Linked DNA regions of Herpetosiphon gulosus. The protein of the gene in region 1 interacts with the protein of each later gene in a pairwise test. Links are inferred from orthologs where the notes say so. Each region holds a gene or a part of one and is shown on either strand. Other genes may lie near its edges. The genes, in order: rlmB and ABEB26_RS14855.

Evidence for each region.
Region 2: the proteins of rlmB (region 1) and ABEB26_RS14855 interact in binary tests that used the Escherichia coli proteins (3 or more experiments, as listed by UniProt). The link is inferred for Herpetosiphon gulosus from one-to-one orthologs.

Annotation. Positions count from the first base shown.
Region 1 is NZ_BAABRU010000002.1:95,163-105,090, forward strand. The notes cover bases 3,454-6,202. They hold rlmB (23S rRNA (guanosine(2251)-2'-O)-methyltransferase RlmB), read right to left. Parts: upstream 5,323-6,202; coding sequence 4,585-5,322; downstream 3,454-4,584. Other genes in these bases: acs (acetate--CoA ligase alpha subunit), read right to left, coding at 3,454-3,625; ABEB26_RS02480 (M50 family metallopeptidase), read right to left, coding at 3,692-4,369; ABEB26_RS02490 (sulfite exporter TauE/SafE family protein), read left to right, coding at 5,400-5,807; ABEB26_RS02495 (GAF domain-containing sensor histidine kinase), read left to right, coding at 6,151-6,202. Also shown: ABEB26_RS02465 (hypothetical protein), read left to right, coding at 1-240; ABEB26_RS02470 (phosphotransacetylase family protein), read right to left, coding at 322-1,383; more of acs, read right to left, coding at 1,532-3,453; more of ABEB26_RS02495, read left to right, coding at 6,203-7,791; ABEB26_RS02500 (sensor histidine kinase), read right to left, coding at 8,126-9,394; ABEB26_RS02505 (response regulator transcription factor), read right to left, coding at 9,387-9,928. UniProt on the Escherichia coli protein: Specifically methylates the ribose of guanosine 2251 in 23S rRNA.
Region 2 is NZ_BAABRU010000010.1:122,510-132,564, forward strand. What follows is about bases 2,469-5,344. They hold ABEB26_RS14855 (NAD(P)H-hydrate epimerase), read left to right. Parts: upstream 2,469-2,992; coding sequence 2,993-4,696; downstream 4,697-5,344. Other genes in these bases: lpdA (dihydrolipoyl dehydrogenase), read right to left, coding at 2,469-2,579; ABEB26_RS14860 (pyrimidine-nucleoside phosphorylase), read left to right, coding at 4,696-5,344. Also shown: ABEB26_RS14845 (glycosyltransferase), read right to left, coding at 1-1,092; more of lpdA, read right to left, coding at 1,182-2,468; more of ABEB26_RS14860, read left to right, coding at 5,345-6,000; ABEB26_RS14865 (MBL fold metallo-hydrolase), read left to right, coding at 6,352-7,032; ABEB26_RS14870 (M42 family metallopeptidase), read right to left, coding at 7,179-8,240; ABEB26_RS14875 (class I SAM-dependent methyltransferase), read right to left, coding at 8,778-9,557; ABEB26_RS14880 (Asp23/Gls24 family envelope stress response protein), read right to left, coding at 9,862-10,055. UniProt on the Escherichia coli protein: Bifunctional enzyme that catalyzes the epimerization of the S- and R-forms of NAD(P)HX and the dehydration of the S-form of NAD(P)HX at the expense of ADP, which is converted to AMP.

The DNA.
Region 1 (9,928 bases):
GGCTTGATCAACCAAAATGGGCGCACCCAAAACGGCCAAGTGATGGATTGGGTTTTTGCTTTGGGCTACCCAATCAGCGAAGCCTATTGGGCCAAAGTCTATGTTGGCGGCGTTGAGCAAACTGTGCTGGTGCAGGCCTTCGAGCGCCGCGTGCTGACCTACACTCCTAGCAATCCCGCCGATTGGCAAGTCGAGATGGGCAATGTTGGCCAACACTACGAACAATGGCGCTACCGCTAAACTTAATTCTTCGCTTCAAGGCTAAACTAAAAATCCCCGTGTTCTATCGTTGAACACGGGGATTTTGCTGCTTAAACCGACTTACAAGCCCAAAATCGCATCCAAGCGCGACCAATCGCAGCGCTCGGCCATGAGTTTGGTGAAGCGTTCGAGTTTGGTACGTTCATGCAAGCGAATATGCCCAAACATATTTTCAATTCGCTCAACTGCGGTCAAGGTGTCATCAGCAATTGTGATGATCGGCACGTTGCGTTGTTCGGCGCGATCAATCACCGATTGTTGTGGGCGGAAGTTGCCTGTCAATACCAAGGCGTTGGTTGAGGTTTCCAAGGCCGCCAGTTGCAAATCGGTGCGGTCGCCACCGGTGATTACGGCTTTGTTGGCGCGACGGCGAAAGTGCGATAAGCCCGCTTCGGCTCCCATCGCCCCAATCATCAGCGATTCGATGATTTTGCCTTTGCCAAAATCGGCTCCAATCACATTGCCACCAAGCTCAGCCACCAAATCTTCAACTGGAATGCCTGATAGCGCACTATCTTGCGGCAATAAGCCCAAAACCGCGATGCCATGCTGCTCAAGGAACGGCACAACATGCGATTGCACAAAGTCGAGGCGGGTTTCTTCGATTTGGTTAAGAATTACGCCCTTGAGCCGTTTGCCGACGAAGCGTTGCACCGACAAAATTGCATCGACCGTGAGCGTCGTGCGATAGCGTGAAACCAAGACCATCGGCGCATCGATCAAATCGGCCACCCGATCGGCGCTCAACTCAACCAACGAGCCTTCAGCCCAACTATTCGTGCCTTCAACGATCGTCACTTGATGTTGGCTGCTGATTGCTTGGAACGCTTGTTGCACCGCCCCAGCCCAATCGTGCTGCTCGCCGCGCAAAATGCTTTCGATCGTGGTGCGGCGCAACAGCACTGGCGCGATTTGCTCCAATGGCTCGCTCAGGCCGAAGCTCTCGCGAATAAAGGCAGCATCTTCATCGAAAGCGCCTTCAGGCGTGTGGGTGACCGAAACACTGACTGGCTTCATGTAGCCAGCATCGATCTTGCGATCCTTGAGTTGGCGCAACAAGGCAGCACAAACTGCACTCTTGCCAACATATGATTCTGTTGATGCAACATACAGCGTTGCCATAGCGAAACTCCTTTATCAAAGGATGAAGGATGAAGGATGAGGGATGAAAATAGGCTGGATCATCAAGAACTTAATAAGGCTCAAATAATCCATCCATGCCCAATTATTCACGCTTCATCCTTCATCCCTCATCCTTCATCCTTTCAATCTATCCTTGCAGAATAATGCGGGCATCGAGCACGATTACGCCTTCGCCACGGTTGTAGACAACCAACGGATTAATATCCATTTCGACGATTTCGGGGAAGTCGCTAACCAGTTGGCTGACGCGCAGCACAATATCTTCAACCGCTTCTAAATCAGCGGTTTGCTCGCCACGCACGCCCTGCAATAGTGGAAACGAACGAATTGCCCGTAGCTGTTCGCGCACTTCTTCGCGGCTCAATGGCGCAAGTCGAAATACCACATCTTTGAGCACTTCAACATAAATGCCACCCATGCCCACGCCAATCAGCGCCCCAAATTGCGGATCACGGCTGACCCCAACCAGCACTTCGCGGCCTTTACGCGCCATTTCCTGCACTAAAACCCCCCAAATGCGGGCGTTCGGACTGAATTTACGGGCACGATAGGCAATTAATTCGTAGCTATCGCTGGCAGCTTGCGGGTCGGCAATCCCCACACGTACCCCGCCAATATCGCTTTTGTGCAGAATATCGGGCGAACTAATTTTCATCACCACTGGAAAACCAATTTCCTTGGCAATTTCGGCAGCTTCTTCGGGCGAACGCGAAAGCCGACTATCGGGCAAGCGCATGCCATAAGCCGCCATCACTTCACGCGCTTCGATTTCGCCAAGCTCAACTCTTCCGGCCTCGCGCACTTGAGCAAACAATTCGCGGACATGCTCTTTATCAACATCAAAACGAGCGTAGGTCATGGCTGGTTGTTCGCGCCAGCGGCGATGTTGCCACATGGCTTCCAAGGCCGATACCGCTCGTTCAGGGAATTCGTAGTTGGGGATTTTATATTGATTGAGCAGTTTGAGCGCTGGCTTGATGCTATATGCGCCCATAAAACTGGCGACAATCGGTTTGCTCTGATTGGCTGAAAGCTCGGCCATCGCTTCAACTGTGGCTTCGGCTTCGCTGCCAGCTTGCGGCGTAAACAGCACCAACACCGCATCAACATTTGGGTCGGTCAAGGCCGCCTGAATCCCAATGCGATAGCGATCAGCTTTAGCATCGCCGATTACGTCGATTGGATTGTAGACATTGGCGGTGGCTGGTAAATTGGCTTGTAAATGGCTGATGGTTGCGGGGGTAAATTCGGCCATTTGCAAACCAGCCCGTTCAATCGCGTCGGTCGCAATAATCCCAGGCCCACCAGCATTGGTGACAATTGCAATCCGTGAGCCAGTCAGCAAGGGTTGGTAGGCAAACACCAAGGCAAAATCAAACAATTGCTCCATTGTGCGAGCACGAATGATTCCGCTTTGGCCAAATGCCGATTCGTAGGCGCTTTCGCTGCCCGCCAATGAGCCGGTATGCGAGGAAATTGCCCGTGTGCCTGCTGCCGTCGTACCGCTTTTAATCGCGATAACTGGGGTGCGTTTGGTCACTTCGCGGGCGGCCTGAATAAAGCCGGGGCCATCGGAAATGCCTTCCAAATAGGCCAAAATTACTTTATTCTGGGGGTCGTTGCCCCAAGCCTGCAACAATGCCACTTCATCAACATCGGATTTATTGCCAAGGCTGACGAAGCGCGAAAAGCCAATATTGGCCTCTTTGCTCCAATCGAGGATGGCGGTACAAACCGCACCCGATTGTGACATAAAGGCAATTTCACCATCAGCGGGCATTAATGCTGCAAACGAAGCATTCAAATCGCTAACGGTATCAATCACACCAAGACAATTGGGGCCGACCATGCGCATGCCGTAGCGTTGCACAATCTCTACCAATTGGTGTTCAAGTTTAACCCCTTCACCGCCGACTTCCTTGAAACCTGCGGTGATCACGACTAAACCGCGCACACCTTTTTGACCGCATTCTTCGACCACATTTAAGACATGCTGCGGTGGAATAACCAAAACTGCCAATTCAACATCATTGGGAACAGCAGCGACCGACGGGTAGGCCGTTTGGCCTAAAACTGCACTGGCAGTAGGATGAATCGGATAGATTCGCCCTTTATAGCCATTGTCGATTACATTTTTGAGGACACGGTGACCAAGACGTGATGGATCGGGAGATGCTCCCACCACGGCCACCGATTGCGGAGCGAAAATCTCCTCCAGCATAGCGATTGCCTCCGGGTTACTTCGATCACCCCTAGAGCATATCACATCTGGCGGCGCTTGAATGGGCTAAATGTCACGGAAGTAGGCAAATCGAATGGCCTGCCATAAAATCAAGAGGGCGATGCCACTCCAGAGCAAGGCCCATAAAATAGCTGGAACTCCGGTTGCTTGTTGCATAATCAGGGCATCGCTGGTGACATGACGGCGGTAAGATGAAAGTCGCAGCAAATCCCATAAACTATCGAGAGCATTTAAGATGGTTTGTACGCCCAAGACCAATAGCAGCCATTCGTTCCAGTGCAGCGCCAATTTATAACTAGCGGCAATAAAGGCTCCGGCCAGCAAAATACCAACAATAATTCCAAAAATATTGCGCACAAACAAGCCACACAGCACAAACAATGCAATTCCAATAATTAATGTAACCCGATCGGCGCTAATCCCACGTGCTGAAAGAATTAATAATGCGCCGCCAACCAAGGCGCTGCTCAAATAACCAGCACTGGACACAATCCAGCGAATGCCGCCCGCTGTCCAGGCCACGCCCTCGCCATTTGAATAAACTTCTAGCCGATCGAGTTTGCCGCCAGTCAACAGCGAGGCAAAGCCATGACCAAGCTCGTGCACAAAGGTATTGAATAGCTCAAACGGATAAACCAGCCAATGCAGCACTGGCAACCGCGCGATGATCGTTGAGGTTACCGCGATGGCAATCGCGATCCATAGTTCGTTGTTGCGTAGCATGGTGTTTCTCCACGGGCGTAGTATAGCGATTGATCCACGAAGGACACGAAGAGCACGAAGGGGTCAGGATTCAGGGATGAGGGGTCAGTGTTTGATCTACAAAGAGCATGAAAGGTGGAACCAGCGACAAACACAAAGAATTTATGCTCTAGGCTCTATGTTCTGTACTCTAATAAATCCCTAGCCCCTGACCCCTAGCCCCTGATCCCTAGCCTCTAGACCCTCACTCGCCAAGCATGATACAAAATGATCGAGCCAGCAGTGGCGGCGTTGAGTGAAGCAACCTTGCCACGCATCGGCAATCGCACCAACAAATCGCAGCGTTCGCGGGTTAAGCGAGCCAAGCCTGGGCCTTCCGCGCCAATCACCAAGGCTAAGGCTCCACGCAAATTGGCCTTATCAAAATCGACTGCCCGCTCATCATCTTCAACGCCCGCCACCCAAATATTGTACTCTTGCAGGTGTTTGATGGTTTGGGCAATGTTGGTAATTTGGGCCACATACAAATGCTCAACTGCCCCGGCTGAAGCATTAATCACCGCTGGCGTAATGCTGGCTGAGCGCCGATCAGGGAAGATAATCCCATGCGCACCTACAATTTCAGCAGTGCGCATCAGCGTGCCAATATTTTGTGGATCTTGCAAATGGTCGAAAATCAAGATTAGCGGTTGCTCACCACGCTCACGGGCTAGCTCAATAATGTCGTCAACTTCAACATAGGGGTATTCGCCGCATTCGAGCGCAATCCCCTGATGATTTGCGCCAGCCGTGCGTTTATCAAGCTCGCCACGCTGAACTTTGGCAACTTGAATTCGGCGTTCGCGGGCAATTGTATTGATCGCCTGCATCGATTCGCCCTCTTTGATGCCATCGGCAATTAGCAAGCGACCCAATTTGCGCCGATTTGCGCGTAACGCCTCTAAAACCGCATTTCGTCCATATAATAATTCCAAGGTGTGAATCCTATTCGGTGCTAAGTTATTGGCCAGTTTGCGCTATTATAGCGGCAAGCTGTCAATGGAGGAATGACATGGATCAGCAACCGAAGGAGCAAAAGCGCGTGATTACACTAAGCGTTGGCATGATTATCAATCTTCTTCTGATTGGGTTAGTCGCTGGAGTGGCTGGCGGCATGTTTGGGATTGGTGGCGGGGCGATTATGGTGCCAGCCATGGTGCTATTGCTGGCGCTTGATCAGAAATTTGCGACAGGCACATCGATTGGCGCACAAATTTTGCCAGTTGGTTTGCTCGGCGCGTTTGTTTACTATAAAGAGGGCAATTTAGATTGGCGTGCGTCGATCATTATTGCCCTTGGCTTGCTAGTAGGAACCTATTTCGGAGCCAAAATTGCTGCGCCAATTTCATCGGCGACCATGAAAAAGCTTTATGGGGCATTTCTGTTTATCATCGGTGCTCGCTATTTGTTTATGAAATAACTGCTGTTAGATAATTGGCAAGCATCCGCCATTAACCAACATGACGATTAGTTGATTGAGCCATCGTTGCACAACTTTGCTAATACACATTAAGTATTGAAGTTTATTCGTTCTCGATTCAGCTAGTAGATATCTTTACTTCGCGACCCTTCCGTCCCTCCGCCGGAGGGAAACGCAGGAGGTTTTCATCTCCCTGCACCCCCTAAAGGGCAATCGGTAGCATGTAGTCGGATCACGAAGGATCTAAAATAGTGGTTTTAGCGAGAACGTTTAACTATGATCAAGGCTTGACGCTGTTGCATGGCTAGGGTAGATTGAGTTGATACTGCAAGGAGGCTCGGTAATGCCATCTATAACTCTCGATGCTCAACGCTGGCAAACATTCAGTCAGTTGCTCACGGCAACCGCCTACCAAAACCCGCAAGATCTGCTTGATTCGTTTTTACAACGTTTAATAGAGTTTTGGCCGGCCCAAGCAGGGGCATTGCTCTATATCGACCCATTGAATGCGCCGTTTTCGCTGGAGCATGGCGAATTGCCCGCCGATGGTCACGAAATGATCGAGCAAGCTCGCTCGGTATTTGAGCGCACAACTGGCGGCGAGCAGGATTTAGGGGTCTATGGGATTAACGATGAGCTAGCCTTGGTGGAATTAACCTTGCGTTCTGGTGATGATGAGGTTGGCCTGTTGCACCTCATTGTTTCCGCCGACCGCGTATCCCCAGAGAACGAGGGTGAATTGGCCTTGCTTTTGGTGGGTGTGGCTGGTGGAGCCGCCGATCGCGTCGCCTTGCTCAACACGACGCGCAGCGAGCTTGATGAGATGAATTTGCTCTATCAAGTGAGCCAGTCGATTGCCAGCGATATTGATTTGCGTAGCCTCTTGCGCACGATTATTGAAAAAGTGACCCAAATTGTCGATAGCGAAAGTGCTTCGTTGCTGTTAGTCGATGAAGTGCATAAAGAGCTGTATTTTGAAACACCTTCGAACAACAGCCAAGAATTGCGCTCCTATCGCATGCCAATGGATCAAGGCTTCGCTGGCTGGGTTGTAACCCATGGTCAAGGCTTGATCGTTGATGATCCGCAAAATGATGCCCGCTTCTATCGCCAAGTTGATAGCGATATTTCGCATCAAACCCGTAATATTCTGACCGTGCCAGTGCGTTCACGCGAGCGAACGGTCGGCGTAATTCAGGCGGTCAATAAGCGTAATGGCCCGTTTACCGAGCACGATTTGCGCACGCTCTCGATGCTCGCCAACCAAGCGGCGATCTCGATTGAAAATGCCAATCTTTATACCAAACTCAAAGAAGAACGTGATCGCTTGATTCGTAAAGAAGAAGAAGTGCGCCATCAAATCAATCGCGATCTGCACGATGGGCCAACGCAATCGGTCGCGGCAATTGCCATGAACATCGAGTTTATCAAAAAATTAATGCAGGCCATGCCCGAGCGCGTCGAAGATGAGCTTAATTCATTAGCGGCCTTGGTCAAAAAAACCTACCAAGAATTACGGACTCTGCTGTTTGAGCTACGTCCGTTGGGCCTCGAAACTCAAGGCTTGGTAGCAACCTTGCACGAATACGCCAGCAAATTCCGTGATCCATCGGGGATGCAAGTGCGTTTTACGCCTGGCAATTTCCTTGGTCGTTTGGCCCCGCAAACTGCCGCCGCCACCTTTATGATTATCCAAGAAGCGGTCAATAATGCTCGCAAACATGCCAAAGCCTCGATGGTCTGGATTGAGCTTTTTCAAGATCATGAGCGCCATATGTTGACGGCGGTTGTGCGTGATAGTGGCATTGGCTTCGATCTCAAGAGCATCACGACTTCGTATGAGGAACGTGGCTCGTTTGGGTTGTTGAATATGGGCGAACGGGCAACCCTGGCGGGCGGCTCCTGCGAGATTCGTTCATCGGCAGGCGAAGGTACGCAGATTATCATTCGAGTGCCCATGTTGGTTGAAGAAATGGATGAGTAAGACTATCGTTCAATCCTAGATTTCCAAGATCGATTGACGATCACCATCCTTCCATCCCTTCGCCGGAGGGAAACGCAGAGGGATGAAAACCCTTACGGGGGTAGGTTTTTAATAATGATCTCCGTTCCCTCACCCCAACCCCTCTCCCACTGCGGTGGGCGAGGGGCATTCCATACGTCATGCTGAGCTGTTTCCCCTCGCCTCGCGTGCGGGAGAGGGGGTCAGGGGGTGAGGGCATGGCAATTGTTGGTAGTTATCCATCTATCGATGAACTATGGGATCATTGGCTTATAGCGGAATCTGCTAAAGCCATTTGCTTGGTAGCAGCGATGGATTATTTTGGTAATGTAATCATCATCGTCGTGCCAGTGCCCACCTGGCTCTGGGTCTCAATTGTGCCATTGTGGGCTTGAATTAGTGCTTGGGCAATTGATAAACCAAGCCCATTGCCCCGTCCGCCAGCAATCCGAGCGCTATCAACGCGATAAAAACGCTCGAAAATATGCTTGAGATGTTTCGGCTCAATGCCATTGCCAGTATCGATTACGCTAATTTGATAGCTAGCCTGCTTGCGTTCAGCATGAATAACCACGCTCCCACCACGCGGCGTATGGGCAATTGCATTATCGAGCAAAATTAACAAAACTTGGCGCAAGCGGGTGCGATCAGCCTTGATCTGGCCCTCAGCATGGGCCACACGTATCTCCACCCCAGCATCTTGAGCCAAGCGCCCAGCATCTTTGGCCACATCCTGGCATAACTCGGCCAGATCGATAGTTTCACGCTGGAGATGGGTTTTGGCAGCATCAAGCCGTGAGAGCAACAGCAAATCTTCGACCAAACGCGCCATGTGATAGGTTTCGGCCAAAATATCTTCAAGCAATTCTTGTTGCTCAGCAGGGTCAGTCGATTCGCGCAGGGCAATTTCGCTGCTGGCTCGCATCAAGGTCAGCGGGGCACGCAATTCATGGCTGGCATTGGCGATAAAGGCTTGTTGGCGCTCCCAAGCTTGTTGGGCTGGCCGCAATGATCGCCCTGCCAACCACCAACCAAACCAGCCCAAAACTACCACGCTGCCAGCCCATAAGGCAACCAAGCCTTTTAACAACGTGCTTAACGCCGCTTCTTGCTCGTTGAGCACTCGTCCAACCTGTAAAAAAGCAGGGCCATCGCTCCGCGTTAATTTCTCGGTCAACAAAGCGACTTGGGTCCCATCAGCCAAGTTGATCGTGCGTAAATCAAGTTTGCCAGCCTTGGCCGCCTCAATCGCTGCTTGATCAGGCTGAATTGGCGGATTCCACGGATTTGGGTTGAAGACTTGGCCGTTTTGGTCGATGGTAAAAACGAAGGTGCTAGCCAATGTTCCATTATCAACTGGCCGTTCATCGGGCAATTGCTGTGGGCGATAGGCTTGCAAGGCGGGTGGCAAGGGCGCTGCCAATTGCTCAAACTCCAAGGTCATACGTTCGAGCAAGGCCCGTTCGGTAGCAAAGCGAAAATAACGCACAGTCATCCAATAGACACTGCCACCAACCGCTGCTAGCAAAAGCAAGGCGGTGCAAGCATAAATTAAGGTTAATCGCCAGCGTAATCGATTAAGCATAGTCGCTCACCCAACGATAGCCAACCCCGCGCACGGTTTGGATGGGGTCGCGTTTGGCTGGTTGTTCAAGTTTGCGCCGCAGATACGAAATATAGACATCGACCATCGAAGGCTGCACATCACGCTCATACGACCAAACATAATCGAGCAATTGTTGGCGGCTCAGAGCTTGGTTGCTATTGCGAATCAAACATTCAAGCAAATTCCATTCGGTGGCGGTTAAATCGAGCTGCTGATTGGCTCGCCGCGCAGTATGAGCACGCAGATCAAGCACAATCTCGCCTGAGCGTAATTCTTCGCTGCTCAGATTGCTGTTGAAGCGCCGCCCCAAGGCTCGTACTCGTGCCAATAATTCCTCAAAGGCAAACGGCTTGCTCAAATAATCATCGGCTCCGCTATCCAAGCCCGTAACTCGATCTTCGATTTGGCTACGAGCCGTCAATAAAAGCAAACTAGTGGTGAGTTTGGCGGCGCGAATTGCCCGACAAATGCTGGGGCCATCGCGCTCAGGCAACATCCAATCGATCACCGCTA
Region 2 (10,055 bases), on another replicon or contig:
CGAGCGATAAACTGCTAAATGCTGCTGAGCAATGCTGGTTTGGGTGTAATGGCGCAAGGCGCGTTGGCGACCAGCTTGGGCAATGGTTTGGCGATAATCTTGATCAAGATAAAGTTTGTGAATTGCCTCGGCTAGGGCTGCAACATCGCCCTCGGGAAACACCAAACCTGCTGTATCAATTACATGGGGAATCTCGCCTGAATTGGAGCCAATCACTGGTACACCGCAGGCCATGGCTTCAATCAAGACCCGCCCAAATTGCTCTTTCCAATTGGGAGTGGTGCGCGAGGGCAGAACATAGGCATGCACACTGCGCATGGCCTCGGGCATGGCGCTGGAGGGAATCAACGGCTCAAGCGTAACCCGCCCAGCCAGCGGCGCTTTGGCGATGCGTTGTTCAACTTCGTTGCTCAAATCACCCTTGCCAATCAAACGGCAATGAATATCGCTGGGCAAACGTTCGAGTGCTGCCAATAAATCCAGCACACCCTTCGAGCGCATCAAGCGCCCAAAAAAGCCCACGACAAACGGTTTTGCGGGTAATGGCTCAGGCGCAGGCGTAAAAATCGCCTCATCAACCCCAAATTGCGGAATGACACTGATTGGGCCTGTGTAGCCGTGATCGCGAATGAGTTGCTTGGCCAAATGATTGCCAGCAATTGCATGGGCGGCATGGCGATAGCTGTAGCGCTCGAAGAAACTGAATGGCGGTGGATAACGCCGCGCTACATCAGCCCAGTTGTAAAAACAAAGTTTGGCTTGGGTTTTACGGGCATGCCAAAACGCCTGAAATGTTGCCAAATTAAAGGCTTCTTCGTCGGCATGCAGAATATCTGGTTGCTCAGCGGCGATTAATTTGCCCAAACCCTGCCACCAAAAGGTATGATGATGGCCATTATGAGCAAGTGGCACAACATGCATGCGATAATTGCGTGGCGTTTGCACTTCCAGCGGATACTCGCCAACGCTAGGTTCAAACCACATCGGTGGCACAATCGCCGTCAATTCAACATCTGGCTCAGTCGCAATCAATTCAAGCTTGCGGTGGTAGGTAGCGGCGGTCAGGGCTTTCGAAATAATCAAAATTTTCATGGCAACCAAGGCTTCAATAATTACGAAGGACGCAAAACACCAGAATTGGCGCTTCGTGTCCTTCGCAAGCTGATTCAGCGAAATTTAATTTAGAGGTGCAGTGTGCCATCAAGCAAGGCATGACCAGCTTCGTGCATGGCTTCGTACAAAGTTGGGTGGGCGTGAATCGTCGCTAACAACGATTCGACTGTGGCTTCGTGGCTCAAAGCCAAGCCGCCTTCGGCAACCAACTCGGTCACGCGAGGCCCAATCATATGAAACCCAAGGATTTCGCCATATTCAGCGTCGGCCACGATTTTGACAAAGCCATCGCGATTGCCAATGGCTGTAGCTTTGCCAACCGCCGCAAATGGGAACTTGCCAACTTTGACATTATAGCCGCGTTCTTTGGCCTGAGCTTCGGTCAAGCCAACGTGCGCCACTTCGGGCGAACAGTAGACACAGCTTGGAATAATGTCGTAGTTGATTGGGTTGGTGTGGTGGCCTGCGATATGTTCAACCGCAATCACGCCTTCGGCTGAGGCAACGTGGGCCAGCCATGGGGTTGGCACAACATCGCCAATTGCATAAATATTGGCAATATTGGTTTGCATGGTGGCATTGACTGGGATATAGCCGCGTTCGTCGATGGTTACGCCAACTTCTTCGAGGCCAATGTTTTTGGTCAAAGGAGCACGCCCCGTGCCAATCAGCACATAATCGGCTTCTAAGGTTTGTTCTTTGCCATCTGGGCCTTCAAAAACTACGCTAGCACCATCGGCGCGTTTGTTGACGGCCTTGGTTTTTGAGCCAGTGTAGAGCTTGATGCCGCGTTTGGTGAAGGCTTTGGCCAATTCAGCCGAAATTTCTTCATCCTCAGTGGCAACAATTCGCGGCAACATTTCGATGATGCTCACTTGCGCGCCAAAGGTGCGGTACATCGAGGCAAATTCGCAGCCGATGATCCCGCCGCCGATCACTACCAAATGTTTGGGCACTTCGGGCAAGCTCAAGGCTCCAGTGCTCGAAACGATCCGTTGCTCGTCGAATGGTGCAAATGGCAAGGCGCGAGGAGTCGAGCCAACCGCCAAAATCACATTCTTGGTTTCGATGACGGTTTCGGTGCCATCGTTGGCTTTGACGGCAACTTTGTTGGTGCCAGCTAAACGGCCAAACCCGCGATAGAGGTCGATTTTCTTCTTTTTGAACAAGCCTTCGAGACCTGTGCGCATGGTTTTGACCACTTTTTCTTTGTGGCCCATCGCGCCCTTGAGATCGAACGAAACTTCGCCCGTGATTACGCCAAACTTCTTGCCTTCTTTGGTTTCTTCCAGCAAGTCGGCGCAGTGCAACAGCGATTTGGTAGGAATACAGCCAATATTTAAACAGACACCGCCGACTTGTTCTTTTTCGACGACAGCGACTTTTAAGCCCAATTGGACAGCTCGCAAGGCAGCAACTTCACCGCCTGGCCCTGAACCAATAATCACAACATCATATTGAGCCATTGAAATATCAATCCTCCGTATGGTAGACGTTTTGTCCATTGTCTATGATAGCACAGGCAGTGGTTTAGGCAGAAATCAAAAGTCAAAAGTCAGCAGGCAAAAGCACAGAGGGATCAGGATTCAGCGATCAGGGACTAGATTTTAACGCAGAGGCGTAGAGAGAAAGAGGGGTCAGGATTCAGGGATCAGGGTCTAGCATTCAGTCACATGGCTCAACAGAATAATCATTCGTGCAATTCGTGGCTCGAGAAACTGCGCGTTCTTCGTAGTTTCAGCCTAACTGATCCCTAGCCCCTGACAACTTACCCCTTGCTCGTTCTGCTAGTGTTTCGTTAATCCTTGCTAAATCGCCCATGGATTGGCTAAGCCTGTGGTGTATAATTTTCGATAGTATTAAGTGTGGTGAGGCAACGATGCCAAAAATTGTGCCTGGGTATCACATTACAACCGCTGCCCAAATTCGGGCAATTGAGCAACGCGCTGTTGACGAAGGGGCGACGTGGCCTGACTTAATGGCCGAGGCTTCACGCGGCATGGCCGATGTTGGATTAACGGTGATTGCCAAGCAACCTAATCCCGCCGTTTTGGTGCTGGTTGGTTCTGGCAATAACGGCGGCGATGCCTTAGTAATCGCACGGCATATCAAAGAGGCGGATTTTCCAGTCAGCTGCTATCTGTATAAACGCAAACCACAAGCTGATGATTGGCCGTTTGCCGCTGCCCAAGCCGAAGCTATTCCGATGAGCTTCGCTGCTGATGACTCGCAAAATCAGCAACTCCAGCAGCTGTTGCAAACCAGCACATTCGTAATCGATGGTTTGTTTGGAATTGGCCTGAGTCGTCCGTTAGCGGCTGATGTGGCTCACATTATTGACTTGGTCAATGCGAGCAAATTGCCAGTCTTGGCAGTCGATGTGCCTTCGGGCCTCGATGCTGATAATGGCAAGATTTGGGGCACAATCATCAATGCAGCCTATACCGTGGCGGCTGGCTTAACCAAACGCGGTCATCATTTGTATCCAGGTGCGGCCTATGTTGGCAAATTGGCAATCGCCCCCTTTACCTTACCAGATTCTATGGAGGAGCCGATGACTACAACTGAACTGAATCTTGCGACAATCCGTTCGCTGGTGCCGGCCCGTCCGGTTGATGGCCATAAAGATACTTTCGGGCGCGTGATGGTTGTGGCTGGCTCGTATCTCTATCCTGGTGCAGCTTGGCTTGCGGCTACAGCGGCGGCTCGTTCGGGCGCTGGGGTGGTAACCTTGGCTTGCCCCCGCTCAATTTATGGCAGCACCGCAGCCCATTTGCATGAAGTAACCTATTTGCCTTTGCCTGAAGTCGAGCCAGGCGAGTTGACCGAAGCCGCTGCTAAATTGGTGCACGAAAAATTAGCTAAATATAAAGCTTTGCTGGTTGGCCCTGGCCTTGGCACCGAAACAGGCACTGGCGATTTTCTGCGGGCACTGATTGGCTTAGCCTCAAGCAAACGTCGCTTGGGCGTAGGTTTTCTTGGCTCAAACGAGCTTGAGTTGCCAACCAAACGCAAAGGCGGGGTTGGCTTCGGCCTAGCTGCACGGCCCAAAGAAGAGGCCAAGGCTGAAGAAGAAGGCCCAGTTGTGCTGCCACCGCTGGTGATCGATGCCGATGGCCTGAATATTTTGGCCACAATTGAACATTGGGAAGAGAAATTACGCGATCAGCCAGTCGTACTCACGCCACATATTGGCGAGATGGCCCGCTTGCTGGGTGAAGAAAAAATCGGCGAAGATCACCCCCAAGTTGCCCTTGAGGCCGCCGCCCGTTGGGGCGTAACCGTAGTGCTGAAATCGGCTCACACAATTATTGCTAGCCCCGATGGCCGCTTGGCGTTGCATGGTTTGGCTAACCCTGCATTGGCAACCGCCGGATCTGGTGATATCCTTGCTGGACTAACTGCTGGCTTGTTGGCACAAGGCTTAGCCCCATTTGAAGCCGCCCAGCTTGCGGTTGGTGTGCATGGCGTTGCAGGCGCTCTGGTTCGTGAAGAACTCGGCGAACGCGGCACCATCGCCAGCGATATTCTTAATCGCCTGCCCTTGGCATGGCGAAAACTTACAGAAGGCGGATTAAAATAATGCGAGCGGTTGATCTGATTATTAAAAAACGCAATGGAGCACAGCTCTCAACCGAAGAAATTCAATGGCTGATTCAGGGCTATACCAACGGCAGTGTGCCCGATTATCAGATGGCGGCATGGGCCATGGCGGTTGTACTCAAAGGCATGGATGATCGCGAAACCACCGATTTGACCCTAGCCATGGCCGCTTCGGGCGATCAGCTCGATTTGCGTGATTTTGCGCCCGATGCCGTTGATAAGCACTCAACTGGCGGAGTTGGCGATAAAACCAGCCTTGTGCTGGGGCCAATGTTGGCAGCAGTTGGCTTACAAGTTGCCAAAATGTCGGGGCGGGGCTTGGGCTTTTCGGGCGGTACGCTCGATAAACTTGAGGCCATCCCCAACATGCGCATCGATCTCAGCGAAGATGAATTTCGTCATGCCATGCGTGACATCGGCATGGTGATTATGGGCCAAACTGCCGATCTTGCACCTGCCGACAAAAAGCTGTATGCACTGCGCGATGTTACTGGCACAGTCGAATGTATTCCGCTGATTGCCGCCAGCATCATGAGCAAAAAACTGGCGGCTGGAGCCAAAAGCATCGTACTCGATGTCAAGGTTGGGGCGGGGGCGTTTATGAAAACCCTCGACCAAGCCCGCGATTTGGCTCGAACGATGGTGCGGATCGGCCAATTGGCTGGACGTAATGTCGCGGCGATTCTTTCATCGATGGAGCAACCGCTGGGCTTGACGATCGGTAACGCGCTGGAAGTGCGCGAAGCGATTGAAACCTTGCAAGGCCGTGGCCCCAGCGATTTGGTTGAGGTATGTTTGACCCTTGGCTCACATCTGTTGGTCTTGGCTGGTAAGGCCCAAAACCTTGACGAAGCTCGCCAACAATTGCAAACAAGCTTGGATAACGGCCAAGCTTGGGCTAAATTCCGTGAGTTTGTTGCCCAGCAAGGTGGTGATCTCACGGTAATTGATCAACCAGAAACCCTGCCTATCGCCCCAATTCAAATCAGTTTGCTGGCCGAGAGTAGTGGCTTTGTCCAACGCATCGATGCCGAAACCTGTGGGATTGTGGCAACCGAGCTTGGGGCTGGCCGCGCCCGCAAAGAAGATGCGATCGATCCAGCGGTAGGTTTGGTGCTTCAGCGTAAAGTTGGCGAGCCAGTTCAAGCGGGCGAGGCCTTGTTGACGGTCCATGCCGCCGATCAGCAACGGGCCGAGGTCGCTTTGGCAGCACTCAAATCGGCCATTACGATCAGTGCTACGCCCGTTGAAGCCTTGCCCTTGGTCTTCGAAAGCGTTGCCTAGCTACGTATTGTGAGCATAGTTGCGTTGGTAGAGTTTGCGCTCTATCAACGCATTTTTTGTGGGTTTCGGCCTGCGGCGTGGTATAATTATTAACGAAAATATGTGCTAGCTGTAATGGTTCATTGGGTTGGCAATGAACTCCATGCCCTCACCCCCTAAACCCCCCTCCCGCCCGCGAGGCGAGGGGGAACCGCGCTCGGAGTGCGCCCCTCGCCCGCCGCAGTGGGAGAGGGGTTGGGGGTGAGGGCACAGGAGAACTGATTGTTAACCCCATAAACCATTACAGCTAGCATATAGAGCTTTAACACTGGCGAAGCGTCATTAACGAACGGGCTATCTAGGAAGGAAATCATGGCAGAAATACTGTATTTAGGGCATGCCAGCGTGCGGATTCGCGGTCGTGAAGGCATTGTAGTGCTTGATCCCTGCGATCAATCGGTGGGCTTTGATATTGGCAAGCCAACTGCCCAAGTTGTTACCATCAGCCATAACAAAGCTGATCACAATAATGTCGAAGTGGTCAAGCCATTGCGCGATACGCTGTTTGTGGCCGATGGGCCAGGCGAATACGAAGTTAGCAATATCTTAATTCGTGGTATTCGTACAGCGCATACCGATGGCGAGGGCAAAAAGCATGGCCATAACACAATTTATGTGATGTATATTGATGATGTAGCTTTTTGCCATTTGGGCGATTTGGGCCATGGCCTAACTGCTAGCCAACTCGATGAAATTGGCTCAGTCGATGTGCTGTTTGTGCCCGTTGGCAATGGCAATCATGTGATCAAGCCCGATGGCATGGTCGAAATTATCAGCGAAATTGCCCCTAAAGTGGTTGTGCCATTGTATAACGACAATCAGCAACAACGACTCGAAGCGCTTGATTTGGAGCCATTGAGCGTGTTTGTGCACCAGATGGGAATCAAGGAATACGAAACCCTTGATAAAGCGGTGTTCACACCCTCGACCCTGCCGCGCGAAGACGAAGAAACTAAGATTGTGATTCTCAACCCAAGCGGAGTTGCGGTATAACGAAGCTTAGCCCAATCGTTGGCCGAAGCGCTGTTTCAAGCACTTGAAGCAGGGTTGCTTGCAAAACACAGGTTCCACCATGGAAGTGCTTACTTTCCATGGTGGAACCTGCGTCTTTATATGGCAAGCTGTAACTTAGAATAGATTTAGGCTGATTGTCCAGTCTTGATGTAATCGACAGTGGCTTGATCGAGCTTGCGCACCACGGCGGCCAGCAAGGTCACCACCTGATCAAAATCGTCGCGATGCAACAACGAAGCATGGGTATGGATGTAGCGGGTTGCCACGCCCAGCGCCAACGATGGCACACCAGCATTATTCAAATGGAAGCGGCCTGCGTCGGTACCACCACCAGGCATCGTATCAAATTGGTAGGGAATTCCCAATTCTTCGGCAGTATCAACCACCAAATCGCGCAGCCGAGGGTTTGGAATAACACTGCTATCCATCAATAACAAGACTGGACCAGCACCCATTTTGGATTGAGCTTCATCTTTACTAATGCCTGGAGTATCGCCAGCAATACACACATCGATTGCAAACGCGATATCAGGTTTGACCACATTGGCAAGGGTTGCCGCGCCGCGTAAACCAACTTCCTCTTGCACGGTTGCACCAGCCACGACCGTGTTGGGCAAGCTTTGATTGGCCAATTCATGTAACACTTCAACCGCTGCCGCACAACCAAAGCGATTATCCCAAGCCTTGGCCATGACGATTTTAGAGTTGTGCAAAGGTGTAAACGGGCACACTGGCAGAATCGAATCGCCTGGGCGCACGCCCCATTCACGGGCCTCAGCGGCTGAGCTCGCCCCAATATCAATAAACATATCTTTCTTTTCGACCAATTTTTTACGTGCTTCAGGCGAGAGCACATGCGGCGGCTTTGAGCCAATTAAGCCAGCAATTGGCCCATTGCGGGTTTCAATTTGCACCCGTTGTGCCAACATCACCAATTCCCACCAGCCACCAAGGGTTTGGAATTTAATAAAACCATCGTCGGTGATGCGGGTTACCATAAAGCCCACTTCATCAAGGTGGCCCGCCAACAGAATTGTTGGGCTACCTTCGGGGCCAGCTTTACGGGCGGCAACGCTGCCAAGCTGATCATTAATCAATTCGCCATAGGGAGCCAAAGCCTCGGCCATAACAGCCCGAACTGGCCCTTCGTTGCCTGGTACGCCCGATGCATCGGTCAAAGCTTTCATGAGTGCTAAACGTTCATCCACAGTGATGCTTCCTTTGCAGTTAAGCGGTTGCTAGCAGCATTCTATGCGAAATTGCGCATAACTACAATTGACAAGTGCCTAAAAGCCGATTATGATCAACGACTGTGCATAATCATAGCAATGTAGCCGTCGCTGGCGCAAGCTAGAGGCAACTTCCCGACCCTTCCGACCACCCACGTGGTGGACAAGTTACCCTGTGAAACCGTAAACAGGGGCGCGAGTTTGGGTAACTGGCTCGTGACGCAAGCCGACAACAGCAAATATTCCCGCCATCGGCCATTTGGCTGGTGGTAAGGGCTGAAACGGTGGTGTAAGAGACCACCAGCATGCCTCAGCAATGAGCGTGGCTAGGTGACTGCGCTGACCCTTGAAGGGCAAGGTGTGTGGGACGGGCTAAACTTGTGAGAGAGGCAACTCGTTTGGATCACGGCGTTCGTTCACATCGCAGCGAAACCGGAACGTTGGGTGACACCCAATCGACTAGGGATCGCCCGCAACTGCGGAGATAGATGGCGGCTAATCCAGAATCGGGGGTATTGCAGCGCTGTGGTTATGCACATCACTTGCTTGCACTAAATACACTACCCGCGTTGCTTGAACTAAATCAGCCTGCTCACCATCACGATTCAAGCGAGCAACCACGCTTAAACCAGCCTCCGCCAATAATTCAACAATCTGCTGATCGCTATAGGCTGCTTGCAAATGGGTTTCACTGCCACGTTGCCAGGCCTCAGCTTGGCGCTGAAACCAGACAATTCTTCCGATGCCAATCTGCGCTTCATCATCAAAATCCAGCACATTGTAGATATATAAATCATCGCGATCAACGATTACGTGGTTGCACTCCGGCCAAGTCGCATACAACAATGGCGTATTCAGATCGAATACCAACCAGCCCTGTGGTTTGAGCGAGCGGGCAATTTGCTGAAACAGAGCGCCTAACTGGGTTGGCTCAAGCACATAATTTAATGTATCAAACAGGCTGATAATTAAATCGTAGCCTGCGCCAGCCTGCCATGTGGTTAAATCAGCCTGTTGCCAATTGACTGTAGCGTGTTGCAACTCGCCATGCAAGCGAGCTTGGGCTAACATCGCTTCTGAGCGATCGATTGCGGTGACCTGATAGCCTTGTAGGGCCAAAGCCACCGCTGCATCGCCTGTGCCACAACCAAGATCGAGCACCGAGCTACCACACCAAGCCTGCTGTTCAAGCCAAGCCAAAAGCCAATTGAGCATGTGTAAGCTGAGCCAACTCTGGCCAGCTTGACGGTAAATTGTTGCATAATCGTTGTACATGGTTGGTATTGTACCCGATACAGAACATCGTTAGGCATCAGGAATTGGCGGTTTAACCCAGTCATGGAATAGCTGAGAGAAGAAGCTCTGTTGGCTATTGGCTATAGATTTTAAGTTTCTAACTATTCCCCGATAGCCGAGAGCCTTCAGCCAATAGCCATCACTCCTCTGCGTTAAATAGCGATCCACGAAGGACACGAAGGTTCACAAAGGGCTGAAACTACGAAGCACCCGACGATCACGAAGTAGGTGAATATCCAGCTTCCCGACCCCCGATGCCCAGCCCCCTAATTGATATGTTCTATTAGCGATACCACAAACCAGCAATATGAATATGCACGGCGTGAACATTCAGCTCGGTATATTGCTGAATGCTTTCGATCACCCGTTTGCGCAACGCATTGACGATTGGAGGCAATGCTTCATTGATAAACGGAATTAATTTGAGATGCAAGACAATGCTCGCTCGCTCATCAAAGCGAGTTTGCGGCTCTTCGC